DNA from 2 places in the Streptomyces sp. NPDC057697 genome. Region 1 is predicted to be linked to the other one. Evidence: predicted binding sites of a transcription regulator. Region 1 holds the regulator's gene; the other holds the start of a gene.
What was found. The regulator HspR, encoded in region 1, represses chaperone genes until heat shock. The targets are predictions, from matches to a motif close to TTGAGNNNNNNNNNCTCAA.
Positions count from the first base shown of each region.

Region 2: a site for HspR is predicted at 12,595-12,613, ahead of lon (endopeptidase La). Genes of this name have one in related genera too.

Region 1 covers NZ_JBHVJA010000003.1:536,741-551,067, reverse strand. The annotation lists gene ACFVFH_RS12305 (polyamine aminopropyltransferase) at 81-1,682, opposite strand; gene ACFVFH_RS12300 (DUF2617 family protein) at 1,767-2,291, opposite strand; gene ACFVFH_RS12295 (pyridoxal phosphate-dependent aminotransferase) at 3,042-4,211, shown strand; gene ACFVFH_RS12290 (YbjN domain-containing protein) at 4,283-4,843, opposite strand; gene ACFVFH_RS12285 (MFS transporter) at 4,915-6,180, opposite strand; gene clpB (ATP-dependent chaperone ClpB) at 6,574-9,210, opposite strand; gene ACFVFH_RS12275 (pyridoxamine 5'-phosphate oxidase family protein) at 9,479-9,883, shown strand; gene ACFVFH_RS12270 ((2Fe-2S)-binding protein) at 10,014-10,334, opposite strand; gene ACFVFH_RS12265 (5'-nucleotidase) at 10,331-10,603, opposite strand; gene ACFVFH_RS12260 (helix-turn-helix transcriptional regulator) at 10,705-11,718, shown strand; gene ACFVFH_RS12255 (heat shock protein transcriptional repressor HspR) at 12,195-12,641, opposite strand; gene dnaJ (molecular chaperone DnaJ) at 12,643-13,830, opposite strand; gene grpE (nucleotide exchange factor GrpE) at 13,924-14,327, opposite strand, start outside.
Region 2 covers NZ_JBHVJA010000002.1:878,711-893,037, forward strand. The annotation lists gene ACFVFH_RS08935 (aKG-HExxH-type peptide beta-hydroxylase) at 1-633, shown strand, start outside; gene fxsT (FxSxx-COOH system tetratricopeptide repeat protein) at 714-3,707, shown strand; gene ACFVFH_RS08945 (multifunctional oxoglutarate decarboxylase/oxoglutarate dehydrogenase thiamine pyrophosphate-binding subunit/dihydrolipoyllysine-residue succinyltransferase subunit) at 3,925-7,719, opposite strand; gene ACFVFH_RS08950 (HAMP domain-containing sensor histidine kinase) at 7,978-9,054, opposite strand; gene ACFVFH_RS08955 (response regulator transcription factor) at 9,051-9,788, opposite strand; gene ACFVFH_RS08960 (spermidine synthase) at 10,013-10,705, opposite strand; gene ACFVFH_RS08965 (rhomboid-like protein) at 10,949-11,833, shown strand; gene ACFVFH_RS08970 (DUF6328 family protein) at 11,938-12,432, opposite strand; gene lon (endopeptidase La) at 12,636-14,327, shown strand, end outside.

The DNA.
Region 1 (14,327 bases):
GCCCCATCCCCATCCCCATCCGCATCCGCATCCCCATCCCCATCACCATCACCAGCACCAGCCTCGCCCCACCCCCCCGCTCAGCGGTCCTCCCAGTACCGCGGATGCACCAGCGTCGAGGGCGGCAGCCCCGGCCGCCGGTCCCGTTCCGTCTCCCGCCCGGCCTCGACCAGGGCGGCCTCCGTCATCGACCGCAGCGGCGGCACCTTCGCCGCGAGGCCGAGCGGCGGCGGCCGCCTCCCCCGCCCGGCGAGGACGAAGCCCCAGCCGTGCGCGACATGCGCCCGGTGCGTGGCCCGGTCGGGACCGGCCGCGGAATCGGCGCGTCGGCCGCTCATCCGGTAGGAGCGGGTGCGCAGCCCCGCCGCCCGCATCGACGCCTCGACCGTCCAGAACGTACGGGGCCGGGCCAGCGGCGGGCCCCCGTGCACCACCAGCCGGCCGCCGGGCGCGAGCGTCTCGGCGACCAGGCCGTAGAACTCCGCCGAGTAGAGCTTGGTGCTGGTGGAGATCCCGGGGTCGGGGAGGTCGGAGATCACCACGTCGTAGCGGCCGTGCCCCGCCCGCAGCCAGTTGAAGGCGTCCGCCGTGACCGCCGTGAGCCGCGGGTCCCGGTACGCGTGGCCGTTCAGCTCCGAGAGCGCCCGGTCGGTACGGGCCAACCGGGTGACGCCCCCGTCGAGCTCGACCACGGTGACGGTGCGTACGTCCGGGTAGCGCAGCACCTCCCGGGCGGCGAGGCCGTCGCCGCCGCCCAGGATCAGGACGTCGGCGTGCGGCCCGTTCATCGCCGGGTGCACCAGCGCCTCGTGGTAGCGGTACTCGTCGCGCGCGCTGACCCGCAGCCGTCCGTCCAGGTACAGGTCCAGGGAGCTGCGCCCCGCCCCGGTGAGCACCACCTCCTGGATGTCGGTCTGCACGGCGACCCGCACCCCGTCCCCGTACACCGCGCGCCGCGCCGCCCGCTCGAAGTCGTCGACCAGCGCGCCGGCGACGGCCAGCACGGCGATCACCGCCACGTTGCACAGGATCAGCAGCCAGCGGGAGCGCGGGGTGAGATCCCGCCGGAACACGCACAGCACCAGTGCCCCGCCCGCCGCCGCGTTGACCGCGCCGGTGAACAGCGCCCCGGAGAGCTGCCCGAGCACCGGCAGCAGCAGGAAGGGGAACGCCAGCCCGCCGACCAGCGCGCCCACGTAGTCCGCGGCGAAGAGATCGGCGACGGCACCGCCCGCGTCCTGTCGGTCGACGCGCTGGATCAAGGTCATCAGCAGCGGGATCTCCGCACCGATCAGGATGCCGATCGTGAGCGAGAACCCGACCAGGGCGTAGCGCGACTCCCCGATCCAGGCGAAGGAGGCGTACAGCACCAGCGCCGAGGAGCCCCCGACGAGCGCCAGGGCCGCCTCGATCAGCCCGAACCCCACCGCGGCACGGCTGCGTAAACGTTTCGCGAGAAGCGACCCGACCCCCATCGCGAACACCATCACGGAAAGCACGACCGATGCCTGGGTGACGGAATCACCGATCAAGTAGGAGGCGAGCGCCACCAGTTCGAGCTCGTACACCAGACCGCAGGCGGCACAGACGAAGACCGCGGCCAGCACGAGATAGCGACCGGTCCTCGGCCGTACGGGAAGACACGCCGCGCCCCCTCGCAGCAATACCTGCTGGTCGATCATGATGCGAACGCTACGTCACGACAGCGTGGCAGCCTGTCACCCACAAGGGTGCAAGTGGGGTGCTCGCAACGGAGTTGGGGTTTCTCAGAGCGCCGCGACCGCCGGCATCCGCACGCCCACCCGGGTGCGCGTCACCACCAACTGCCCCTCCTGCGGGTACGCGTGCCAGGTGCGCCAGCGCACCTGGCCCTCGGTCCGCTGGGCGAGCATGGCGGTGAAGGCGTGCGGGCTGCCCGGGAACGTCCCGGCCAGTCCGTGCGGGTGGTCGGCCACCAGCGCGAGGAGTTCCTGCGCGCGCCCCGCGAACGAGCCCTCCGAGAGGGTCTCGACGCGCGCCGCGAATTCGTACTCCCACTCCCCGAGCCGCTTGGAGACACCGAGCGGAAGCGGTGTGCTGCTGCCGGGGATGCAGGCGACGGTTTCGGAACAGGTGCCGCGCTCCTCTTCGAGGAGTACCTGGTGGGAGGCGCCGAGCAGGCGCAGTTGCAGCCTGGCACCCGCGAGATCGAGGTCGAGCACGGCCAGGGCGGGAAGGGGTTCGCGCCCCAGTGCCCAGGCCAGGTCGGCAGCACGGGTGTCGGAATAAGCCGTCTGGAGGGTCGTGAGCATGGGTCGGCTCCGCAAGCAAGCATGGACACATGGACAGGGGACGCCCCCCGACGTCGTGCACGTGGGAGGTGGGTAGCGCCCGATCAGGTCCAACTGGGGTCCGAGGGCTGGATGTTCTCTCCTCCGAGGGAACCATGAATAAGTCGCATCCACAGCGTTTTTACCCAACTTGCCGTGGTTTCCATCCCCTCGGGGGCCTCTCTGATCATCTGTTCAACGACAACGTGCGAAATTCCCCAACAAAAAGGTGCCCGGCGGGAGTTCACCCGCCGGGCACCTCCGGAACCAGCCGTCCCGGTCAGCTTCCCCCACCGCATCCGCCACCACCGCCGCACGAGGAACCACCACCGCACGAGGAGTGGCCGCCGCCGCAGGAATGACCCCCGGAGTGACCCCCGGAATGCCCTCCGGAGTGACCGCCGCCGCTCCCGCAGGACGTACCGCCGCCGTCACCGCCGCCCGCCCACCAGCCGCCCCCCGCGGAGCCGCTCCCGACAGCCCCGCGACGCACCCGGCGCCCGGACGCCTTCGTCCTGCGTCGCGACTTCGCCGTGACCGAGACGAGCAGCGCGACCAGTACGACCGCGATCACCACACCCATGAAGACCTCCACCGACCCCACGTCCTTCCATCCCCCGAAGCGAGGTCCCCCGCTTCCCCGCGCTTCCCGCGTGGGTGGGGGATGCCCCCGCACACGAACGGCCAAAGCAGACTTGAGCAACTCCAGAGCTTCCGCGCAGGATGACAGCCATGACACAGCCACGACCGCTGCTCAACCGCCGCCTCGCCGAGTTCGGCACGACGATCTTCGCGGAGATGTCGGCGCTTGCCGTACGGACCGGCTCCATCAACCTCGGCCAGGGCTTCCCCGACACCGACGGCCCCGAAGAGATCCGGGAGGCCGCCGTCCGGGCCCTGCGCGACGGGCGCGGCAACCAGTACCCGCCGGGCCCCGGCGTCCCCGAACTGCGCACCGCGGTCGCCGACCACCAGCAGCGCTTCCGCGGCCTCGCCTTCGACCCCGACACGGAGGTCCTGGTCACCGCCGGCGCCACCGAGGCCATCGCCGCCGCGATGCTCGCCCTGCTGGAGCCGGGCGACGAGGTCATCGCCTTCGAGCCGTACTACGACTCCTACGCCGCCTGCATCGCGATGGCGGGCGGCGTCCGCGTCCCGCTGACCCTCCGCGCCCCCGGCTTCCGCCCCGACCTGGACGCCCTCCGCGACGCGGTCACGCCCCGCACCCGGCTGCTGCTGCTGAACAGCCCGCACAACCCGACGGGCATGGTCCTCACCCGCGAGGAGCTGTCCGCGATCGCCGCGCTGGCGGTGGAGCACGACCTCCTGGTGGTCACCGACGAGGTCTACGAGCATCTGGTCTTCGAGGGCGAACACCTCCCCCTCGCCGCCCTGCCCGGCATGCGCGAGCGCACCGTCTCCATCTCGTCCGCCGGAAAGACCTTCTCGTACACCGGCTGGAAGGTCGGCTGGGTCACCGCCCCGGCCCCGCTCGTCGCCGCCGTCCGGACCGCCAAGCAGTACCTCACCTATGTCAGCGCGGGGCCGTTCCAGTACGCGATCGCCGAGGCGCTGCGCCTGCCGGACAGCTACTTCGAGGGCCTGCGCACCGACCTCCGCCGCAAGCGCGACCTGCTCGGCGACGGCCTGCGCGCGGCCGGGTTCGAGGTCCACCGGCCGCAGGGCACGTACTTCATCACCACCGACGTCAGCGCCTTCGGCGAGAAGGACGCCTACGCCTTCTGCCGCGCCCTCCCCGAACGCTGCGGTGTCGTCGCCGTCCCCAACTCCGTCTTCTACGACGACCCCGAGACCGGCCGCGGCCAGGTCCGCTTCACCTTCTGCAAGCGCGACGACGTCCTCCACGACGCGGTCGGCCGCCTGCGCCGCCTGGCGCCCTGAGACGGCGCCGCCCCGGGGCGGCGGTCGCGTGGACCGTCACTCCGGGGCGGGCGCTCAGCGGCGTACGGGGCTCAGCCCTCCGAGGGGGCCGGGTCCTCGCCGTCCGTCTTCTCCTCGGCCGGGGCCAGGCCCAGACGCTCCTGGAGCCACTTGTCGAACTCGATCGAGGCGCGCACCCAGCTGACCGTCGACGAGACGAAGTGCTCCAGGCTGACGCCCGTACCGATGAGCATCTGCGCCTCACCGATGAGGCGCACCGAGACCTCGGTGTCCTCGGAGCCCTCCTCGGGCTCGTGGGTGTGCGTGTAGACCTTGGGCCACAGGGTGCGGCGGTTCCAGTCGTCGATCGCGTCGAGCAGGACCGGGCGCTGGTCCGCGGCGTGCGGGCGGTCGTAGAACGTACGGACCGAGAAGACCTGCTGCTCGTCCTCGCCCCGGAACATGAAGTACGTCCGGAACTCCTCCCACGGCGCGGCGAGGTCGCCCTCGTCGTCGAGGACGTACTTCAGCTCCATCTGGTCGAGAAGCTGCTTGACCAGGTCCTGGTCAGGGACAACGGGGCCCTCGGGTCCTGCCGCCTGCGGTTCGGGCTGGCCCCCGAAATTCGGAATCGAGGACGGATCGATAGACATCGCTGGGTACTCCTGTGGATCGCACGTGGTTTCCTGCCGACGACCCTAGCCGCGTTTCGCCGCCAGGGGGTCTACGCCCTCCGGGGAATCATCTGCGCATCGGTGCCCCGGGCCCGTCCCCATGCGACGGCGGCGAGAATCGCGCACAGCACGCCGAGGAGTCCGGACGCCCCGATGGTGTTCGCCGACGAGCCGGTCAGCTCCGTCACCGCGCCCCCCAGGGCGACACCGATCCCCTGGATGGCGGTCACCCCGGACCTGGCGAGCCCCAGCGCCTGGCCGCGCCGGTCGGCCGGGGTCAGGAGTACGAAGGTGGCCCCGGCGGTGATCTGGTAGGCCGAGCACACCCCGGCGACCAGCAGCAGGAACATGGCCGCCCCCACGCCGGGGTCGAGCCAGTAGGCGACGAGCGGCAGATTCGCCCCGATCGCCAGCGGACCGAGCAGCCTGCGCCGCGACTCGTCGCCGACCTTGGCCCGCCCCAGCACGGCCGCCCCCAGCACCATGCCCGCCGGATGCGAGGCGAGCAGGAGCCCCACCGCGTAGGCACCGCCCCCGGCCTCGTCCGCGAACGGGGCGGCGAGCCCCTCCGGCAGGACGACGAACCCGGCGAGCCAGCCCATCGCCAGCAGCGACCGGAGCCTGCGGTCCGACCAGATCAGCCCGGCCGCGCCCCCGACCTGGGCGCCGAGCCGCGGCTTGCGGTCGGCGGCGGTCGCCGCGGGACGGGCCTTCACACCGAACCTGATCAGGGACGCCGAGAGCAGGAAGGTCAGCGCGTTCACGCCCAGGGAGAGATTGCTGCCCAGCCACGCGGCCAGCAGCCCGCCGCCGGCGAAGCCGACCAGCTGCCCGGTCTGGTGGGTGATCTGCATGACCCGCTGGCCGCGTTCGTACCGCTGTGTACCGAGCACCGTAGGCAGCAGCGCGCCCTGGGCGGCGCCGAAGGGCGCCTCGGCCAGCTGTGCCAGCACCAGCAGCCCGGCGAGCAGCGGCAGCGGCATCCCGGGCAGGGCCATCAGCCCGACCAGCACCATCCGCACCAGGTCGCAGCTGATCATGACCGTACGACGGGGGAAACGATCCGCCAGGCCGGACAGGAGCACCCCGGAGAGCAGGGCGGGCAGGGTGGTCAGCGCATAGGTCGCCGCGGTCCATCCCGGCGAGTCGGTGCGCTCGAACACGAGCAACGACAGGGCCACGCGCGCGAGTTGGTCACCCAGGATCGATTGAGCATAGGCAGCCCAAAGGGTACGGAATTCGCCAAGGCGAAAGATATTGTCGGATCCGGCCTTCTCGGACCCAGGAGTTATCTCATCGCCTGTCCGCTCGTTCATGCGGGCACGCTACCCACTGCCGAATTGGGCCCCCAACCGCGCTCGCGAGCGGGCCGCGACCGACGCCCCGAGGTGTCCTGATTATGCGCCCGCCCCCGGGCGGACGGCGTTCAGGACCGTACGGAAGTCCCTTGTCAGAGGCGGGTGATGCAGCCCGGTGCGGAGCAGGTCCGGGGATGCCGCCCCTCGGTGCCGAACGAGGCGTTTGGCGCGATTTCGATGTTGAACAGTGGATCACCGGTGGGGGTGAATGTTTTCCCTTTCTCCCGAAATCACTGGAATGCCTCTCCGCCCCCGCAGCGCCTCTCTGTCCCTGGGGCGCCTCGCGCTTGGAAGCGACGTCGGTCCCCGGCCGACTGGCCGGGGACCGACGCGGAACGGGCGATGCGCCGTCTACGAGGGCGCGTCCGTGGCCGCCTCCGCGGACGCGTCCGACGTCGCGTCCGAGGTCGCGGGACCGACGAGCAGGCCGTCGCCGACCCGGTCGACGCGGACGGTGTCCCCGTCCTTGACCTCGCCCGCGAGGATCTCCTTCGCCAGCCGGTCACCGATCGCCGTCTGGATCAGGCGGCGCAGCGGACGCGCCCCGTAGGCCGGGTCGTTGCCCTCCTCCGCCAGCCAGGCCAGGGCGGCCGGGGTGACGTCGAGGGTGAGCTGCCGGTCCGCGAGCCGCCCCGCCAGCCGGTCGATCTGGAGCCCCGCGATATGGGCGAGTTCGTCGCCGGAGAGCGCGGAGAAGACCACCAGGTCGTCCAGCCGGTTGAGGAACTCCGGCTTGAAGGACGCCCGGACGACCTCCAGGACCTGCCGCTTCTTCTCCTCGGGCTTGGTCAGGGGGTCGACCAGGAACTGACTGCCAAGGTTGGAGGTCAGGATCAGGATGGTGTTGCGGAAGTCCACCGTCCGGCCCTGTCCGTCGGTGAGCCGGCCGTCGTCGAGCACCTGGAGCAGGATGTCGAAGACCTCGGGGTGGGCCTTCTCGACCTCGTCCAGCAGCACGACGCTGTACGGGCGGCGGCGGACCGCCTCGGTGAGCTGGCCGCCCTCCTCGTACCCGACGTATCCGGGCGGGGCGCCGACGAGCCGCGCGACGCTGTGCTTCTCGCTGTACTCGCTCATGTCGATGCGGACCATGGCCCGCTCGTCGTCGAAGAGGAAGTCCGCGAGCGCCTTCGCCAGCTCGGTCTTGCCGACGCCGGTCGGCCCGAGGAAGAGGAACGATCCGGTGGGCCGGTCGGGGTCGGCGATCCCGGCGCGGGTACGGCGCACCGCGTCCGACACCGCCCGCACGGCCTCGTTCTGCCCGATGAGGCGCCTGCCGAGCTCGTCCTCCATCCGCAGCAGCTTCTGGGTCTCGCCCTCCAGCAGACGTCCGGCGGGGATGCCGGTCCAGGAGCCGACGACGTCGGCGATGTCGTCCGGGCCAACCTCCTCCTTGACCATCGTGTCCTTGGCGGCCTCCTGCTCGGCCTCGGACGCCTCGGCCAACTCCCGCTCCAGGCCCGGGATCTCCCCGTACAGCAGCTTGGAAGCGGTGTCGAAGTCGCCGTCGCGCTGGGCGCGTTCGGCCTGGCCGTGCAGATCGTCGAGGCGCTCCTTCAGCTCACCGACGCGGTTGAGGCCCTGCTTCTCCTTCTCCCAGCGGGCGTTGAGGCCGCGCAGCTCCTCCTCCTTGTCGGCGAGGTCGCGGCGGAGCTTCTCCAGGCGCTGCCGGGAGCCGGGGTCGGTCTCGTTCTTGAGGGCCAGCTCCTCCATGTGGAGGCGGTCGACGGCCCGCTGGAGCTCGTCGATCTCCACCGGCGAGGAGTCGATCTCCATGCGCAGCCGGGAGGCCGCCTCGTCGACCAGGTCGATGGCCTTGTCGGGGAGGAAGCGGGAGGTGATGTAGCGGTCCGAGAGGGTCGCGGCGGCCACCAGCGCGGAGTCCGCGATGGAGACCTTGTGGTGGGCCTCGTACCGGCCTTTGAGCCCGCGCAGGATCGCGATGGTGTCCTCGACGCTCGGCTCGGCCACCAGCACCTGCTGGAAGCGGCGCTCCAGGGCGGGGTCCTTCTCGATCCGCTCGCGGTACTCGTCGAGCGTCGTCGCGCCGACCATGCGCAGCTCGCCGCGCGCCAGCATCGGCTTGAGCATGTTGCCCGCGTCCATGGCGGAGTCGCCGCCGGCGCCCGCGCCCACGACGGTGTGCAGCTCGTCGATGAAGGTGATGATCTGCCCGTCGCTCTCCTTGATCTCGGAGAGCACGGTCTTCAGCCGTTCCTCGAACTCGCCCCGGTACTTGGCGCCCGCGACCATCGCACCGAGGTCCAGCGAGACGAGCCGCTTGTTCTTCAGCGACTCGGGGACGTCCCCCTTGACGATGCGCTGGGCGAGGCCCTCGACGACGGCCGTCTTGCCGACGCCGGGCTCACCGATGAGCACGGGGTTGTTCTTGGTGCGGCGGGACAGCACCTGGACGACGCGGCGGATCTCCTGGTCGCGCCCGATGACCGGGTCGAGCTTGCCCTCGCGTGCGGCGGCGGTGAAGTCCGTACCGAACTTCTCCAGCGCCTTGTACTGGCCCTCCGGGTCGGGTGTGGTCACCCGGCGCCCTCCCCTGCTCTTCTCGAACGCGTCCAGCAGCTTCTTCGCACTGGCCCCCTGCCCACTGAGGATCTCACCGGCCCGCCCGCCCTCGGCGGCGATGCCGATCAGCAGGTGCTCGGTGGAGATGTAGTCGTCGCCGAGCTCCTTCGCGCGCTGCGCGGCGTCCGCGATGACGGCGAGCAGCTCACGGTTGGGCTGCGGCGGGGCGACGGTGGCTCCCGTGACACTGGGCTGGGCGGCGAGGAGCTGCTCCGTCCCGGTGCGTACGGCGATCTGGTCGGCCTCCACGGCGGCGAGCAGATCGATGATGTTCGCGTTGTCCTCGCCCGCGAGCAGCGCAAGCAGCAGGTGCCCCGGGGTCAGATCGGCGTGCCCGTCCTTCACGGCCCTGTTGGTGGCCGCGTTGATGGCGTCCCGGCTCTTGTTGGTCAGCTCGGCGTCCACGTGCGCTCTCTCCTCCTTGCGGCGACGTACCTCTCCACAGCAGTGACTCAGTCAACGTGCGTAAAGTTGAGTCTACTCCACTCAAGGCAATATTGAGTCCACCCCACTCAACTTGATTCCGTCGGCTGTCCCACGCCCTGCGCCTCGCACCCGCGCCTCGCCCCGACTCGCCCACAGCTTCGAGTGAACCGGCCGCGCGGGCCCTCCGCCACCGCAGCGGGGGCCGCCGCGGTGCGGGGGCCCGTACCGCACTGCCTACGCTGTTCCCATGGCAGTCGACGTGACGAACCCTGGCCCCGAGTACCTCGCCTTCTGGCGCGCGCGGCATGTGTGCACCCTGACCACGCCCCGCCCCGACGGCACACCGCACGTGGTACCGGTGGGCGTGACGTACGACCCCGAGAGCGGGCTGGCGCGGGTCATCACCGGCAAGAACACCCGGAAGGCCGCCCATGTGCTGGCCGCGGGCCCGGAGGGCGCACGGGTCGCCGTCTGCCAGATCGACGGGCGCCGCTGGGCGACGCTGGAGGGGCGCGCGACGGTGCGCACGGACCCCGAATCGGTGGCCGACGCGGTACGCCGCTACGCGGAGCGCTACGAGCGCACGCCGAGGCCCAACCCCGACCGGGTCGTCATCGAGATCGCCGTGGACCGGGCGCTCGGCAGGGTCTGACCGGCCCTGCGGACCGCGTCCGGCGGGCGGCGCCCGGCCGGGAAAAGCACAACGGCGCCATCGTGTTCAGGTCACGATGGCGCCGTTGTGTGGGGGAGTGACTGAGCGACATGGAACGACGGGGGATCGCTCAGGCACTGCGGGGGGTGGCGGAAATAGTCTCTGGCTCGAACAGCTGGTGGTCCCGCCGGTCGAGGTTGACGAAGATCATGTCGTACCGGATCGCACAGCGCACGGGCTGCGGGGCTCCGCGCGGCTTGCGCAGGCAACGGTAGGCACGTACTTCGTCGTCTTCTTCACGTGCGACGACGATGGGGTCGCCGAACAGAGTGACCATCAACGAGTCGCCACAGTGGGGGATGGCAGTGACGAGATCGATGAAATGCCAGCCTGATCGGTAGGCCGTGGCCATCTCTCGCCGGAAGGTCCGGTCGTCCGGCGGGATGGTCATGCGCCTGGTCGGGTCGGTGCGACCCAGCTGATCTCGTCGGACGCGACCGATGTCCCGGAGAGCCAGCTGATCTCGCCGGCGGAGGCCGCGGCCTTGACGCCCCAGCTGATCTCGCCCGGTCCGGCGCCCGCTTCGGTACTCCAGCTGATCTCGCCGGCGGGCTTGGCCGCCTCGGAGCCCCAGCTGATCTCATCGCTTCCCAGTACGCCATAGCCCAGGGCCGCGACGAATGAGACGGCAAGCGCCGAGCGAAGCAATCGCTTATACATAGTCGGCTTCGTCCTCACTTGTGGATTCTTCTCCCCCGCACCTAAGACGATGTCCCACCTGGGCACACGAACACCACCGAGTCGATGCATCATGTTCCTGCATGTTCAGGAACCTGGGGGGTGGAGATATGACCACAAGCAACACAAAAGGTACACATCCTCACGGGATCACTGAACTATGCGAAGACGGGGGGCGTCTCTACGCCAGCGCGTTGCGCTCCGGCCGGATATCGCGGGCCGAGGCGGCCACCGCACCCTGCCTGATGGACTTCGCCCTGCTGCACCCCGACCCCGACGACGCGGAGTGGCTCCGCCCCGTACCGCCGTCCGCGGCACTCGCGCAGCGGCTGAACCCCATCGAGCGCGAGATCCAGGAACGCAGGCGGCTGTCCCTGGAATTGGCCGAATCGTTCGAGCCCTTCATGGACATCAGCGCGCAGGATCCGCCCATCACCCATGCCATCACGGTGCTGGAGGGCAGCACCCGCATCAACGCCGCCCTGGACCTCGCGACCGCCGAGTGCCGCACCGAGGTGCTCACGGTCCAGCCGGGCGGCGACCGGGGCGAGGACCGCCTCCGGGAGGGCCTGGAGCGCGCCCTCCTGGTGGTCGACCGCGGGGTGGGCATGCGCACGCTCTACCAGCACACGGTCCGGCACAGCCAGGGCACGCGGGCGTACGCGGAGCGCCTGGCCGACGGCAAGGTAGAGATCCGCACGCTGGAGGAGCTCATCTCGCGCCTGATCGTCTTCGACCGGGCCGTCGCGTTCATCCCGGCCAGCGACGACGACCAGGTCGCCCTCGAACTGCGCCACCCGGGACTGGTCGAGTACCTCATCACGGTCTTCGAACAGCTCTGGAACCGCGCCTCCCCGCTCCTGGAGGACCTCCCCTACGACCCGGCGCCCAAGGGCATCAGCGGCGTCCAGCGCTCCATCGCCCAACTCCTCGTGGAAGGCCACGTGGACGACTCGATCGCCCGCCGCCTCGGCATGAACGTCCGCACCTGCCGGGCGCACGTGGCCAAACTGTCCGCCGTCCTGGGCAGTACGAGCCGGGCCCAGCTCGGCTATCTGATCGCCCGGTCGGGAATCCTGGAAGAGGAACGCAACTAGGCCCTGTCCTAGGGCTGTCCCATAGGCCGTGTATCGAAAAGCGCTGTCCCCCCGACAACCCCCGGGACGGCCCCACGCACAGCTTCCAGCACCCGCACCCCCGGTACGGCCCACCCACGCACCGCTTCCGGCACCCGCACAACCGGCCCCGCCCGCCCACGCGCCGCTCGATACCCGCACGCTCGGTACGACCCGCCCACGCAACCGGTACGACCCACCCACGCACCACCCAGCACCCGCACAACCGGCCCCGCGCCTTCACCCCCACTCGGCACCCGCACAACCGGCCCACCCGGCCCCGCCCTTCGCCTCACGCCGCCTGACGCCACCTCACGCCGCCTGAGCACCCCGGGTCCGCCTCACCGCCCCCGGACAGCCGAAGGGCCGGGAAGTCCGACCCGTGAGTCGGCCTCCCGGCCCTTCCGTGCGCGGGCGGGCGGTCCGCCGGCCTCGGCCGGCGCGGATGCCCGGTCCGCTCAGTCCTTCGGCCGCTTCGGCCGCCAGACCACCAACGCGCTGGTCTGCTGCACGTCCTGGTAGGGCACCAGGTCGCGCCGGTACGAGGCGTGCACCTGGGCCTCGCGCTGCTGCATCGCCTGCGCCGCGCCGTCCACGGCCGCCGAGAGCTCGGCGACGCGCTGCTGGAGCGCGGCGACCTGGTTCTCCAGCTCGATGATGCGCTTGATGCCGGCGAGGTTGATGCCCTCGTCCTGCGACAGCTGCTGCACGGTACGCAGCAGCTCGATGTCACGGGCCGAGTAGCGCCTGCCGCGCCCGGCCGTGCGGTCGGGCGAGACCAGGCCGAGACGGTCGTACTGGCGCAGCGTCTGCGGATGCAGGCCCGAGAGCTGGGCCGCGATCGAGATCACGTACACCGGGGATTCATCGGTCAGTTCGTACGGATTGCGTCGTCGGCCGTCCACCTCAAGCTCCCTTCGCCGCCTGGAACAGTTCCGCCCGCGGGTCGTGACCCGCGGTCGCCTTCCGGTAGGCCTCCAGGGCGTCCCTGGCCTCGTCGCCGAGGTCCCTGGGCACCGCCACCTCGACGGTGACCAGCAGGTCGCCCCGGGTGCCGTCCTTGCGTACGGCGCCCTTGCCGCGGGCGCGCATCGTACGCCCGTTGGGGGTGCCCGCGGGGAGTTTCAGGGTGACCGGCGGGCCACCGAGCGTGGGGACCTTCACCTCGCCGCCGAGCGCCGCCTCCGTGAAGTCGACCGGCACGGTGACCGTCAGGTTGTCGCCCTTGCGGCCGAAGACCGGGTGTGCGTCGACATGGACCACGACGTACAGATCACCGGCCGGACCGCCGCGCTCGCCCGGACCGCCCTTGCCGCGCAGCCGGATCCGCTGGCCGTCCGAGACGCCCGCCGGGATCCTGACCTGCATGGTCCGGGAGGACTTCGCCCGGCCGCTGCCCTTGCAGACGTCGCAGGGGTCCTGGGCGATGAGGCCCCGGCCCTTGCAGTCCACACAGGGGTCGGTGAGCGAGAAGCCGCCGCCGGTACCGCGCGAGACCTGGCCGGTGCCGAGACAGGTCGGGCAGACCCTGGGGGTGCCGTTCTTGTCCCCGGTGCCGGAACACGCCTTGCAGGGCGCCTGGCTGGACATCCGCAGCGGAACCGTGGCCCCGTCGACCGCCTCGGTGAAGCTGAGCGTCACCTCGGACTCGATGTCCTGGCCGCGGCGCGGCTGCACCCGCGTCCCCGTACCGCCCCGGTTGAACAGGCCGCCGAAGACGTCGCCCAGGCCGCCACCGCCGCCGAAACCGCCGGCGCCGCCGCCCTGGCCCCCGCCCTGGGCACCGCCGAAGAGGTCGCCCAGGTCGAAGTTGAAGTTGCCGCCCGCGCCTCCGGGCCCGGCCCTGAAGCCGCCGTTGCCGAAGAGGGCGCGTGCCTCGTCGTACTCCTTGCGCTTCTTGCTGTCGCCGAGGACGTCGTTCGCCTCGGAGATCTCCTTGAAGCGCTCCTCGGCCTTGTCGTCGCCCTTGTTGGCGTCGGGGTGGAACTCGCGGGCGAGCTTCCGGTACGCCTTCTTGATCTCGGCGTCGGTGGCGTCCTTGGGGACGCCGAGGACCTTGTAGTAGTCCTTCTCGACGAAGTCCTTCGTGCTCATCGACGTCCCTCCTTCCGGACGATCGGCCATGCGACCGGCCCGTGGGCCGGTCGCATGGCCGGGCGGTGGGCCGCGAGGTGGTCAGACGGGATGTCAGACCTCCTCGGTGCCACCGCTCTCCTCGTCGGTTGCCTTCTCTTCCTTGGCTGCGGCCGGTGTCGCACCCGGCTGCGGTTCGGCCACCGCCACCCGCGCGGGGCGGATGGTGCGCTCGCCGATCCGATACCCCGGCTGCAGGATCGCCACGCAGGTCGTCTCCGTGACGTCCGGCGCGTACGAGTGCATCAGGGCTTCGTGGATCGTCGGGTCGAAGGGCTCGCCCTCCTTGCCGAACTGCTGCAGGCCCAGCTTGGCGACGACCGTCTCAAGAGACTCGGCCACCGACTTGAACCCGCCCACGAGCTCGTTGTGATCCCGGGCGCGGCCGACGTCGTCGAGCACGGGCAGAAGCTCGGACAGGAGACCCGCGACGGCGATCTCCTTGACCGTGGCCCGGT
Region 2 (14,327 bases), on a different contig from region 1:
CTGCGCACCGGCGGCGAGCACCGCCTCACCGAAGCGGCGGTCCTGCTGCGCTGCCTGGTCCCGCTCGGCCCGCCACCCGGCTCCGGCCCCACCGGCGAGAGCGCCGCACACTGCAGCGGCACCCGACGCGAGGCGTTCGGCGCCGTCCTCAGCAGCAAGCCGGCCACCCCCGCCTACTTCGCCTCCACCCTCGTCCACGAGCTCCAGCACACCAAGCTGTCCGCCCTGGGCGCCCTCGTACCGCTGCACCACGAGGACCCGGAGCCCCGCCACTTCGCGCCATGGCGCTCCGACCCCCGCCCCTTCGACGGCCTCCTCCAGGGCGCCTACTCGCACATCGCCCTCGCCGACTACTGGCAGCGCTTCGCCCTCGCCGCGCGGCGCGTCACCCACCGCGACCTGGCCTGGGCCGAGCACGCCCGCTGCCGCGAACAGGTCGGCGCCGTGCTGCCCGTGCTGGCCGGTTCGGCGGCGCTGACCCGTGAAGGCCGGGTGCTGGTCAACGAGATGATCTCGCTCTACCACCGTCTGGACGATTGCCCGCCCCCTACGGGGCACCTCGCGCGCGCGGAGGCGTACGTGGCCACCACCAAGGTGATATGGCAGCAGAGGAACGGCCCGCACCGGCCGTGAGGGACCCGGGAACGTCCGCCGGAACGACCATGCCCCGGTGTATGTTGACAAGGCTCGAATCGAGGCAGGGAGACGGTTGAATGCCCGGAACGCGTAGGCAAGTTGGAGCAACCGGGGCGCATACCGTCACCATCAGTTTCGCCGGGTTCAACCGGGCCTGGGCGACCTGGATCGGCGACCGTCTGGAGCGGCGCGGGGTGACGGTGGTCCAGCAGCGCTGGGACCCGCCGGTGGAGGTCCCGCTGGAGGAGTCGCTGCGCGATCTGACGCTCTCCCGGGGCCGCGTCCTGGTGATCCTCAGCGACTGGTACTTCCAGCTCGGCCCGCGCAGCCACGAGGAGTGGAACAGGGCGCTGCGCGAGGTCGTCGCCCCCGACCCCGACCGGTTCGCCGCCGTCTGCGTCACCACCTCCGCACTGCCCGGCGCCACCTCGGCCCTCGGCGCGGCCGATCTGACCAACGTCGGTGCCGACGAGGCCGAACGGCGCCTCCTGGCCCGGCTGGGCCTGCCCACCGACCCGCTGCCCGAGGCCGCCGGGTCCGGGCAGGGGCCCCGCTACCCGGCCGACGTCCCGGAGGTGTGGGGCGGGGTGCCGCGCCGCAACACCCGGTTCACCGGCCGCGAGGAACTGCTCAGCAAGGCGTACCAGGCACTCCAGGACGCCGGACCCGGCGCCGGGGTCGTGGCGCTGCACGGCATGTCCGGCGTCGGCAAGACCCAGCTGGCGGCGGAGTACGTCTACCGCTTCGGCTCCGAGTACGACGTGGTCTGGTGGGTGCCCGCCGACCGCCGTGCCCTCTACCGCCAGAAGCTCGCCGAACTCGCCCCCGAACTCGGCCTGTCCACGGGCGCCGAGTACGGCGAACGGCTGCGCGCGGTCCGGGACGCGCTGCGCCGCGGCGAACCGCACTCCCACTGGCTCCTCGTCCTGGACGGCGCGGACGAACCCGAGCACATCTGGGACCTGGTGCCGACCGGCCCCGGGCACGTGCTGATCACCTCCCGCAACCCGGAGTGGAGCGAGCACAACAGCAACCTCGTCGAGGTCCCGGTCTACGAACGCGACGAGTCCGTCGCCTTCATCCGCCGCCGCGCCCCCCGCCTCACGCCGAACGACGCCGACCAGCTGGCCGAGGCCCTGGAGGACCTGCCGCTCCTCCTGGACCAGACGGCGGGCTGGCTCAACGACTCCGACATGTCGGTCGAGGAGTACATCGAACTCCTCGAAGGCGGCATCGACCAGGACGTCGTCAAGGTCTCCGCCGACTTCCCGCTCGCCTTCCAGACCGCCTGGTCGATACTGCTGAACAAGCTCAAGGAGACCGTCCCGGAATCCGTGGACCTGCTGCGCCTGTGCAGCTTCTTCGCGCCCGGCTCGATCCCCGTACGGCTGCTCAGGGAGATGCCCCCCGGCGAACTGCCGGAACAGCTCTCCGGCCTGATGAACGACCCGCTGCTGTGGAACAGGGCGATCGCCCAGCTCCGCCAGTACTCCGTGGTCCGCCTGGAGTCCCACGAGACGCTCGGCGAGGAGTCCTCGTCCGGCGAATCGCTCTACATGCACCGCATGGTCCACCAGATCGTCGGCAAGGACATGCCGGAACGCGACCGTGAGGAGTTCGTCGGCGTGGTCCGCAGGGCCCTCGCCGCCGCCGACCCCGGCCGCCCCACCGACACCCGGCTGTGGCCCGCCTACGCCGAGATCACCCCGCACCTCAAGTGGGCCGACGTGCTCGACAGCACCGACCCGGCCGTGCACACCCTGGTGCTCAACTGCCTGCGCTACATGTACCTCTCCGGCGAGTACCGGGCCGGCATCAAACTGGGCGAACGCGCCCTGAAGGCCTGGCGGCGCCTCCTCGGCGAGGACCACCCCCGGGTCTGGGACCTCAGCTACCACTACGCGAACGTGCTGCGGGCCGTCGGCGACTACGCGGGAACGGAAGCCATCGAACGCGCCGCCGTCGACCACCTCCGCGCCGAACGCGGCGCACAGGACCTGGAACACCTGCGCGCCGCCGGCGGCCTCGCGGCCGACCTGCGGGGGCTCGGCCGCTACGACGAGGCGCTGGAGATGTCGTCCTGGCTCCTCGCGACCTACCGCGAACTCCTGGGCGACCAGGACTCGCGCACGCTCAGCGCGCAGAACAACCTGGGTGCGTCGCTGCGCCTGCTCGGCCGGTACGAGGAAGCACTCGAACACAACGGCCGCACCCTGGAAGCCCGCCGCCAGCTGCTGCGGCCACGGCACAGCTGGACGCTCTACTCCGAGATCAACTACGCCACCGATCTGCGTCTGCTCGGCCGGTACGCCGACGCCCTCTCGCTCCAGAACCAGAGCGTCCGGGTGCACCGGCTGGTCATGGGGGCCGACAACCCGCAGACCCTGCGGGCCGAGCACAACCTCGCGCTCTGCCAGTACCGCGCGGGTGAGCGCGCCAAGGCCGCGACCCTGTTCGCCCGGGTCCTCGAACGCAGCGAGCGGGTGCTCGGCGAGAGCGACCCGCTGACCATGATGTTCGCCGCCAGCCAGAGCTTCTTCGCCCGCGAGCACGCCGACATCGACCAGGCCAGGGCCATAAGCGAGCGGGTGGTGGACGGCTATGTGGACATGCTCGGCGAGGAACACCCGTACGTGGCGGGGACCCGGGCCAACCACGCCCTGATCCTCCGCAACGTGGGCGAACGCGACCAGGCGCACGACCTGTTGGAGGAGGCGCTCGCCGCCATGACGCGCGCCGTGGGGGAGCACCACCCCTGGACCCTGGGCTGCGCGGTGAACGCCTCGGCGCTGCGCAATCTGGTGGGCGACCCGGAATCCGCGGCCGCGCTGACGGACGCGGTCATCGGCCGGGCCACCGAGGTCCTCGGCCGGACCCACCCGCTGACCCTCTCCGCCCGGATCGCGCACGCCGCGGACCTGCGGGGCATCCGCGACCGGCAGCGCGCGGAGAAGATCGAGCGGGAGGCGCTGGGCGACCTGGTCGCCACACTGGGCGCCCAGCACGTCCACACCGTCTCGGCCCGGTCCCGCAACCGTCCGTACTGGGACTTCGAACCGCAGATGATCTGAGCCGATTCACGGGGCCGATTCACGGGGCCGGGTCACGGAGCCGGTTCACGGAAACCCCGCCGGCAGGTGAATGGCCGTCAGCGTCCTTTTCCGAACGTCCCTGATCGTCTGAAGGGTCCGCGCACCGTGCCGGCGGGCGCGCCGCGGGGCCGTACGCCGAGGGGCCCTCCCTCGCGATCGTCTCGCGGGAGAGGGCCCCTGTCGGTGCGTCAGCGGATCAGGCCTCGAAGACCTCGGCGACCAGCTGGGCCTGCTCGGCCTGGTGGCGCTTGGCCGAGCCGACCGCCGGGGACGAGCTGTGCGGGCGCGAGATGCGGCGCAGGCGCTCACCGTGCGGGACGTCGGCGCCGACGGCCAGGTCCAAGTGGTCGATCAGGTTCAGGGCGATGAACGGCCAGGCGCCCTGGTTGGCCGGCTCCTCCTGGGTCCAGAGGTACTTCTCGGCGTTCGGGTACTTGGCGATCTCGGCCTGGAGCTCGGCACCCGGCAGCGGGTACAGGCGCTCCAGACGGATGATCGCGGTGTCCGTGACGCCGCGCTTGGTGCGCTCCGCCTCCAGGTCGTAGTAGACCTTTCCGGCGCAGAAGACGACCTTGCGGACGTCGGCCGGGTTCACCGAGTCGTCGCCGATCACCGGGCGGAAGCCGCCGGTGGTGAACTCCTCCACCTTCGACGCGGCCGCCTTGAGGCGGAGCATCGACTTCGGGGTGAAGACGATCAGCGGCTTGTGGTGCGGGTTGTGCACCTGCCACCGCAGGAGGTGGAAGTAGTTCGACGGCAGGGTCGGCATGGCGACCGTCATGTTGTTCTGCGCGCACAGCGTGAGGAAGCGCTCGGGGCGGGCGGACGAGTGGTCCGGGCCCTGGCCCTCGTAGCCGTGCGGCAGCAGCAGCGTGACGCCGGAGGTCTGGCCCCACTTCTGCTCGGCCGAGGAGATGAACTCGTCGACGACGGTCTGCGCGCCGTTGACGAAGTCACCGAACTGGGCCTCCCAGACGACCAGCGACTCCGGGCGGGCCAGAGAGTAGCCGTACTCGAAGCCCATCGCCGCGTACTCGCTGAGCAGCGAGTCGTAGACGTTGTAGCGGGCCTGCTCGTCGGAGAGGTAGAGCAGCGGGGTGTAGTCCTCGCCGGTCACCTGGTCGACGAGGACCGCGTGGCGCTGGCCGAAGGTGCCGCGGCGGGTGTCCTGGCCGGCGAGCCGGACCGGGGTGCCCTCCATCAGCAGCGAACCGATGGCCAGGGTCTCGCCCATGCCCCAGTCGATCGTGCCGTTCTCCACCGAGGCCGCGCGGCGCTGCATCTGCGGCATCAGGCGGGGGTGGACGGTGATCCGGTCGGGGATGTTGACCTGGGACTCGGCGATGACCTTGACGACCTCCGGGGAGATCGCGGTGGTCACGGCGACCGGGAACTCGGGCTGCACCTCGGGGGTGTGCGCCGGGGCCGGCAGCGAGGTGGCCTCGCGGACCTCCGCGAAGACCTTCTCCAGCTGGCCCTGGAAGTCCTGGAGCGCCTGCTCCGCCTCTTCCAGGGTGATGTCGCCGCGACCGATGAGGGACTCGGTGTAGAGCTTGCGCACCGAGCGCTTCTTGTCGATCAGGGTGTACATCTGCGGGTTGGTGAACTCCGGGTTGTCGCCCTCGTTGTGACCGCGGCGGCGGTAGCAGATGAGGTCGATCACGACGTCCTTGTTGAACGCCTGCCGGAACTCGAAGGCGAGCCGCGCGACGCGCACGACGGCCTCGGGGTCGTCACCGTTGACGTGGATGATCGGCGCCTCGATCATGCGCGCCACGTCGGTGGCGTACATCGAGGAGCGCGAGGACTCCGGGGCGGCGGTGAAGCCGACCTGGTTGTTGATCACCACGTGCACGGTGCCGCCGGTGCGGTAGCCGCGCAGCTGCGACATGTTGAGCGTCTCGGCGACGACGCCCTGGCCCGCGAAGGCCGCGTCGCCGTGGAGGGCGACGGGCAGGACGGTGAAGTCCGTGCCGCCCTTGTTGATGATGTCCTGCTTGGCGCGGGCGATGCCCTCCAGGACCGGGTCGACCGCCTCCAGGTGCGAGGGGTTGGCGGCCAGCGAGACCTTGATCTGCTCGCCGTCCAGACCGGTGAAGGTGCCCTCGGCGCCCAGGTGGTACTTGACGTCGCCGGAGCCGTGCATCGAGCGCGGGTCGAGGTTGCCCTCGAACTCGCGGAAGATCTGGGCGTACGACTTGCCCACGATGTTGGCGAGGACGTTCAGCCGGCCGCGGTGGGCCATGCCGATGACGACCTCGTCGAGGCGGGCCTCGGCGGCGGAGTCGATGACCGCGTCGAGCAGCGGGATGACGGACTCGCCGCCCTCCAGCGAGAACCGCTTCTGGCCGACGTACTTGGTCTGCAGGAAGGTCTCGAACGCCTCGGCGGCGTTCAGCCGGCGCAGGATGCGCAGCTGCTCCTCGCGCTCGGGCTGCTGGGCGCGCGGGCGCTCCACCCGGTCCTGGAGCCACTTGCGCTGCTTCGGGTCCTGGATGTGCATGAACTCGATGCCGGTGGTGCGGCAGTACGACTCGCGCAGCACCCCGAGGATGTCGCGGAGCTTCATCATCGACTTGCCGGCGAAGCCGCCGACCGCGAAGTCCCGCTCCAGGTCCCACAGGGTGAGGCCGTGCTCGGTGATGTCCAGGTCGGGGTGCTTGCGCTGGCGGTACTCCAGCGGGTCGGTGTCGGCCATGACGTGGCCGCGGACCCGGTAGGAGTGGATCAGCTCGAAGACCCGCGCGGCCTTGGTCACGTCGTTGTCGTGCGAGGCGTCGATGTCCGTGAGCCAGCGGACCGGCTCGTACGGGATGCGCAGCGACTTGAAGATCTCGTCGTAGAACTCGTTCTCGCCGAGCAGCAGCTGGGCGACGATCCGCAGGAACTCGCCGGAGGCGGCGCCCTGGATGACCCGGTGGTCGTACGTCGAGGTCAGCGTCATGACCTTGGAGATGCCCAGCTTGTTCAGGGTGTCCTGGGAGGTGCCCTGGAACTCGGCGGGGTAGTCCATCGCGCCGACGCCCATGATGAGGCCCTGTCCGGGCATCAGGCGGGGCACCGAGTGGACGGTGCCGATGCCGCCGGGGTTGGTCAGCGAGGCGGTGACGCCGGTGAAGTCGTCCATGCCGAGCTTGCCGTTGCGGGCGCGGCGGACGATGTCCTCGTAGGCCTGCCAGAACTCGAAGAAGTTGAGCGTCTCGGCCTTCTTGATGGCCGCGACGACCAGCTGGCGGTCGCCGTTCGGCTTCACCAGGTCGATGGCGAGGCCGAGGTTGACGTGCTCCGGCTTGACCAGGGTCGGCTTGCCGTCCTTCAGCGCGAAGGAGTGGTTCATCGCCGGCATGGCCTTGAGGGCCTGCACCATCGCGTAGCCGATGAGGTGGGTGAAGGAGATCTTCCCGCCCCGGGCGCGCTTCAGGTGGTTGTTGATGACGATGCGGTTGTCGAAGAGCAGCTTCACCGGGACCGCGCGGACGGACGTGGCCGTCGGCAGCTCCAGCGAGGCGTTCATGTTCTTCGCGACGGCGGCCGAGGGGCCGCGCAGCGTCACGTACTCCGGGCCTTCCGGGGCCTCGGTGGCCGGCGCTGCCGCGGCCTTGGCCGGGGCGGGCGCGGCAGCCTTCGCGGCCGGAGCCGGAGCGGCCTTCGCCGGAGCGGCCGGGGCCGGGGGAGCGGCGGGGGCGGGCGCGGGCGCCGGGGCCGCGGGTGCGGCCGGAGCGGCCTTCGCCGGGGCGGCCGGGGCCGGGGTCACCGCAGCCGCCGTGGCCGGGACGCCGGGAACGGGCTTGTCCGCCGTGCCGGAGCTACCCGGCTTGTAGTCGGCGAAGAAGTCCCACCAGGCGCGATCGACCGAATTGGGATCCTGGAGGTACTGCTGGTAGATCTCGTCGACGAGCCACTCATTGGGCCCGAAAGCAGCGGCCGGGTTCGAACCCGGGCTGGCTTGGTCGGTCGAGATGCTCGAGTTACTGGGGGACTGAGACGACACGGCGGCAACCGCCCTCTTCCGCTTCACAAGGTGATGGACAGCGGAAATCAAGGCTACGCCTCCCGCGCCGTTCCACGCAGGCCGGGCCTGTCTTCGTCGTGCAAGTCACACTGGAAGGCGGGTTTCGGTGCAGGAATTGGCGGGAAACATGCACGGTTCCGCTTCACTTTGGGTACGCGGGACCGCGGCTACGGCCCCCTGGGCCGTACCCCCGAGAAAGGGACACGTAGAACGTGCCCTTCCGGTTCGAACCCTATGTCAACCTCGCGGTTGAGGGACCCCCGGAAGAGTGACCTGAATGCGGCAGCCGCGAACGGATTCGGCCACACCGATGCGTCCGCCGTGCAGATCCACCGCCCAGCGGGCGATCGCCAGGCCGAGGCCCGTACCGCCGTCGCTGCCCGGTCCGTGCGGGGAGGGCACCTCGCCGCGGTTGAAGCGCTCGAAGACCCGGTGCCGTTCGGACTCGGGGATGCCCGGCCCCTCGTCCATGACCTCCAGCGTCAGGGACTCCGGTCCGGGCCCGCGCCGGGCCAGTACGGTGACCCGGCCGTGCGGCGGGCTGTGCTTGACGGCGTTGTCGATCAGATTGGCCACCACCTGGTGCAGGCGTTCCGCGTCCGCGTGCGCGGTCAGCTCCGGCGGCGACACGTCCAGGTGCAGATGGACGTCCTTGCGCATGTGGTTCCCGGAACCGGAGGGCAGCCGGCGGTGCGAGACGGCGAGATTCGCCTCCTTCAGCACGCCCGAGAGATACGGCCACACCTCGAAACGGCCCGCCTTGAGCGTGACCACCCCGTTGTCCAGCCGGGACAGGTCCAGCAGCGTCTCCACCAGCCTGCCGAGCCGCTCGGTCTGCTTCAGCGCGGTGCGCATCGTCTCCGGATCGGCCGAGGACACCCCGTCCACGACGTTCTCCAGCACGGCTCTCAGCGCCGCGATGGGTGTGCGCAGCTCGTGCGAGACATTGGCCACCAGTTCCTTGCGGTGCCGGTCCACGGCCTCCAGATCGTCCGCCATGCGGTTGATCGTCTGGGCCAGGTCGCCGAGCTCGTCGCGCCGGTCGGCGCCGCTCACCCGTCTGGTGTAGTCGCCGTGCGAGATCGACCGGGCCACGGTGGTCATCTCTTCCAGCGGCGCGGTCAGTCCGTGCGCCACGAACTGGGTGATCAGCAGGGTCGCGATCACCGAGAACACCGTGATGAACCGCAGCTCGGTCCTGGTGCGCACGGCCACCATCAGCAGACCGGTGGTGATGAAGACCGAGACCACGACGAGCGTGCTCATCTTGGCCTTGACCGAGAAGGGACGCAGTCCGGAACCGGGCCGGGTCATGGAGCCGGGGTCTCCAGGGCGTAGCCCACACCGTGCACGGTGCGGATCCGCTCCGCGCCGATCTTCCGGCGCAGCGCCTTGATGTGGCTGTCGACCGTACGGGTGCCGGAGGCGTCCGCCCAGTCCCAGACCTCGGCCAGCAGCTGCTCCCGGGAGAGCACCGCACGCGGCGTATTGGCCAGACAGACCAGCAGGTCGAACTCGGTCGGCGTCAGATGGACGTCGTCGGCGCGCACCCTGACCCGGCGCTGGGCGTGGTCGATCTCCAGCTCGCCCAAGCGCAGAATCCCGCTGCGCGGCGTCACCGCGGCCAGGGCCGCGCGCTCGACCCGGCGCAGCAGGACGTGGACCCGGGCCGCCAGCTCACGCATCGAGAACGGCTTGGTCATGTAGTCGTCGGCGCCGACGCCGAGGCCGACCAGCATGTCCGTCTCGTCGTCGCGGGCCGTCAGCATCAGCACCGGCACCGGCCGCTGGGCCTGGACCCGGCGGCACACCTCCAGGCCGTCGAAACCGGGAAGCATGATGTCGAGCACCATCAGATCGGGCTGCCACGCCTCGGCCGCGTCCACCGCCGCGGGGCCGTCGAGTGCGGTCTGCACCAGAAAGCCCTCGGCCCGCAGCCGGGCGGAAATGGCATCGACGATCGTGGCGTCGTCCTCGACCACCAGCACCCGGCGCTGCGCGCCCGGGGTGGCCGCGACACCGTTGTGGGTGGTGTGTGTCTGTTCCATCGCCCCGCCCCTGCCCGTCCTCGCGGGGGCCATTCCCCCGGACGCACGGTCTTCGCTTGTGGATTTCGTGGGTGATCCCGTTACCGGTCAGCAGCGTAGAGGCAGCGGACCGGTCTCGGCTACGCAGGGTGTAACGCCTCGGTCGCACGGAAGTGGCGGAGTGTCGCTGATGTGACGCTTGGCCCCCGGGCTTCCGGGGGCCGACGATACCCGGCGGGGGAATCTCAGTCCGTCCGAAGTGCGAGATGCACCACGTCAGGAACACCTCGGGCAACACTGACCTCTTCGGTTCGTACCCCACCGAATCCGGCATTCCGTAGGGCCTGTTCGAAGTCGGCGGACGGCTGGGCGGACCACACTGCGAGAACGCCGCCCGGGGTCAGCCGCGCCCGGCAGTCCGCCAGACCGGCGGGGGAGTAGAGGCTCGTGTTGTCCTCGGTGACGGTCCAGTCGGGCCCGTTGTCGATGTCCAGGCACAGAGCGTCGTAACGGTCCGTAGTCGTGCTCAGGTGGCCGACGAGATCGGTCGTCAGGATTCCGGTACGCGGATCGGCGAGCGCCGCTCCGGAGATCGCGGCCAGCGGGCCTTCCCGGTGCCAGTCCACGATCGCCTGCTCCCGCTCGGCCACGGCGATCCGTCCCCACCGGGGCTCGGCGGCGGCGCGGGCGAGCGAGAAACCGACGCCGAGGCCGCCGATCAGCACCGACGGGCCGGGCCGGTCGGCCGGGAGCGCGGCCAGCGCCGCGTCGACCAGCAGCCGCTCGGAGCGCCCGTCCGAGGTGTCCATCAGGAAGCAGCCGTTGGCGATGATCTCGAAGTCGTCCCCCCGCTGCCGCAGGACGACCTCGCCGTACGGGCCTTCGCGGCGGTCGAGGGTGACGGGGGCCGGGGCGTCGGAGTGGAGGATGTCGGACATGGTGCGGGTCTCCGGGGAACGGCGGACACGGGTCCCCGCCATCCTGTCCGTTCGGCGCGGCCCCGGGCCAGCGGATTGCGGATCGCCGGGGCCGTCACGAGGGCTCCGCACCTCTCCGTCCGGCCGCGGCCCCCGGGCGGGTTCACTCGCGGGTGTGGCTCACACCACAGCCGACGTGGGGGAGGATCACGGAGGGTGGGACGTTGCTTCCGGGGGGCCGGTCAAGGAAAGGGGCCTCGCGCGGTGCATCACCGTACGGACAGGGCGGTTCGCAGCGAACCCGTCGCGGCGCCGCTGCTCGACGCCATCCCGCGCCAGGGCCGCCCGCACGGCGCCGCGCCACCGCCACCGCCGTCACCGTCCCCGGTCCGCGGCACCCGCCGCTGGCTGCGGGTGCTGCCGACGCCCACCGGTACGCCGTTCACCTTCGGGTACCTGCTGGTGCTGGTCGCCACGTCCCTGTTCATGGAGTACGCCGACCCCGGCACCGTCGCCGCCGTGCTGCGCGAGTCGAGCACGGACGTCGCACACCTCGGCGAGACCCCGCTGCTCGTCCTGGTGGCCAGCGCCCTGTGGGTCGTCGGCGGGCTCTCCTCCTCGTACGTCCTCCTCTTCGCCCTGGTGCTGACCGCGCTGGAGCGCAGGATCGGGGGATGGCGGACCGCCGCGGTGTTCGTCCTCGGCCATGTGGTGGCGACGCTCGCCACCGAGATCCCGGTCGGGCTGTCCGTGGTCGCCGGGCATCTGCCGGAGTCCTCGCTGCACCGCCTCGACTACGGCATCAGTTTCGGGCTGATGGCGAGCGTGGGCGCGCTCACCGGACTGCTCACCCCGCTGCCGCGGGTGCTGGCGCTCGGCGGGGTGGGCGCGATGCTGGCGCGCGATCTGCTCGAACTGAGCGACCCGCTCACCAACTGGGGCCATCCGCTGGCCCTGCTGCTCGGGGTGGCCTGCTGGCCGCTGCTGCGCCGGGCGGGCGCGGTCGGCGGCGCGGTCGCCCGGGGCATCGCGCCCGTGCGGCCCGCCGGGTCCGCCCGGTCCGCCCCCGGTGGTCCGGACAGGGGCGGGCGCACACCGGGCGAGGCCCCGGCCGGGTCCGCCGGTCCGGCCCGCGACACCCGGGCGTGACCGGTGACCGGGTGACACCGGACCGGCCGTGACGGCGGGCGCCGCCCCGGCGCGGACACCGGCGCCCGGCACCCCGCCCGGCCCGTCGGCCCCGCCCGGCCGGGTCACCGGGCCGGGCGGCGCAGCGCTCTGGGCAGGACGAACCACAGACCGGCGAACATGACGAGCGTGGCGGCCGTGACCGCGAAGGCGGCGGTCCGGCCGAGGACCACGTCCATGAGCAGGAGGACGGCGCCGTTGAGCGCGAGGGCGAGGAAGACCAGCCCGGCCTCGGCGAGCCGCGCGGACAGGGCGACGATCCGCACCTTGGCACCCCGGTGGAAGAGGCCGCGGTGCAGCGCGACCGGCGTCGCGAGCACCGCCGAGGAGACCACCGTGAGCAGCAGCGTCACCACGTAGGTGGAGCGCTCGAAGGCGTCGAGGTGCGGAAACCGGCTGGTGAAGGCCACCCCGAGCAGGAACGCGAAGACGATCTGCACACCCGTCTGCACGACCCGCAGTTCCTGGAGCAGCTCGATCAGATTCCGGTCCGCCCGCTCCGCGGGCGTCTCCCGGACGAGCGCGGCCGGGCCACCGTCATCCGGCGGAATATGAGACATGGGACTCATTGTTCTCCGCGCGCCCGGTCACCTCGCGCGGCGCACCGCAGCACCTCCGAACGCACCGAGGGCGCCCCTCGGCGTCCGCAGGACTCCCGTACGGCGACGGCTTGATCGCTCACAGCGAACACCCCTGGGGGAACAATGGGGCGCTCAGGAGCATTGAGTCGGTATAACTCAACTTGACTGCCGAAGGGGAGATCATGGCTACCGATTCCAATGCGGTCACTCCGCTCGCCCTGCCCGTGCTGCCGCTCGACGACGAGGTCGTGCTGCCCGGGATGGTGGTGCCTCTGGACCTGTCCGACGCCGACGTACGTGCCGCCGTGGAGGCCGCGCAGGCCGCGGCCCGGGACGGCGGCGGCAAGCCCGAGGTGCTCCTGGTGCCGCGGATCGACGGGACCTACACCGGCACCGGCGTCATCGGCACCGTCGAGCAGGTCGGACGGCTCTCGGACGGAGACCCGGGCGCGCTGATCCGCGGCCGGGGCCGGGTGCGGATCGGGGCCGGGACCAGCGGTCCTGGCGGAGCGCTCTGGGTGGAGGGGACCCGGGTCGACGCCGTCGTGCCCGATCCCCTTCCGGGCGCCGCCGCCGAGCTGGTCAAGGAGTACAAGGCGCTCGCCACCAGCTGGCTGAAGAAGCGCGGTGCCTGGCAGGTCGTGGACCGGGTCCAGCAGATCGACGACATCTCCGCGCTCGCCGACAACTCCGGCTACTCGCCCTTCCTCACCACCCCCCAGAAGGTGCGGCTCCTGGAGACCACGGACCCGGTCGCCCGGCTGAAGCTCGCCATCCAGTGGCTCGGCGAACACCTCGCAGAGCAGGACGTCGCCGAGTCCATCGCCAAGGACGTCCAGGAGGGCGTCGACAAGCAGCAGCGCGAGTTCCTGCTGCGGCGCCAGCTCGAAGCCGTACGCAAGGAGCTCGCCCAGCTCAACGGCGACCCGGAGGACGAGTCCGACGACTACCGGGCCCGCGTCGAGGCCGCCGATCTTCCCGGGCACGTCCGCGAGGCCGCGCTCAAGGAGGTCGACAAGCTGGAGCGCTCCTCGGACCAGAGCCCCGAGGGCTCCTGGATCAGGACCTGGCTCGACACCGTCCTCGAACTGCCGTGGACCGAGCGGACCGAGGACGCCTACGACATCCGGGGCGCCCAGGAGGTCCTCGACGCCGAGCACGCCGGGCTTCAGGACGTGAAGGAGCGCATCACCGAGTACCTGGCCGTCCGCAAGCGGCGTTCCGACCGGGGCCTCGGCGTCGTCGGCGGGCGGCGCGGCGGTGCCGTGCTGGCGCTGGTGGGCCCTCCGGGCGTGGGCAAGACCTCGCTCGGCGAGTCCGTCGCACACGCCATGGGCCGCAAGTTCGTCCGCGTCGCGCTCGGCGGTGTCCGGGACGAGGCGGAGATCCGGGGCCACCGGCGTACGTACGTGGGCGCGCTCCCCGGACGCATCGTGCGGGCCGTCAAGGAGGCCGGTTCGATGAACCCGGTCGTCCTGCTCGACGAGATCGACAAGGTCGGCTCCGACTTCCGGGGCGACCCGGCCGCCGCCCTCCTCGAAGTGCTCGACCCGGCGCAGAACCACACCTTCCGCGACCACTACTTGGAAGTCGAGCTCGACCTCAGCGATGTCGTCTTCCTGGCCACGGCCAATGTGCTGGAGGCCATCCCGGAGGCCCTGCTCGACCGCATGGAGCTGGTCAGGCTCGACGGCTACACCGAGGACGAGAAGGTCGTCATCGCCCGCGACCACCTGCTCCCGCGCCAGCTGGAACGGGCCGGTCTGGAGAAGGACGAGGTCACGCTCGACGAGTCCGCGCTGCGCAAGCTGGCCGGCGAGTACACCCGTGAAGCGGGCGTACGGAACCTGGAGCGGGCCGTGGCCCGGCTGCTC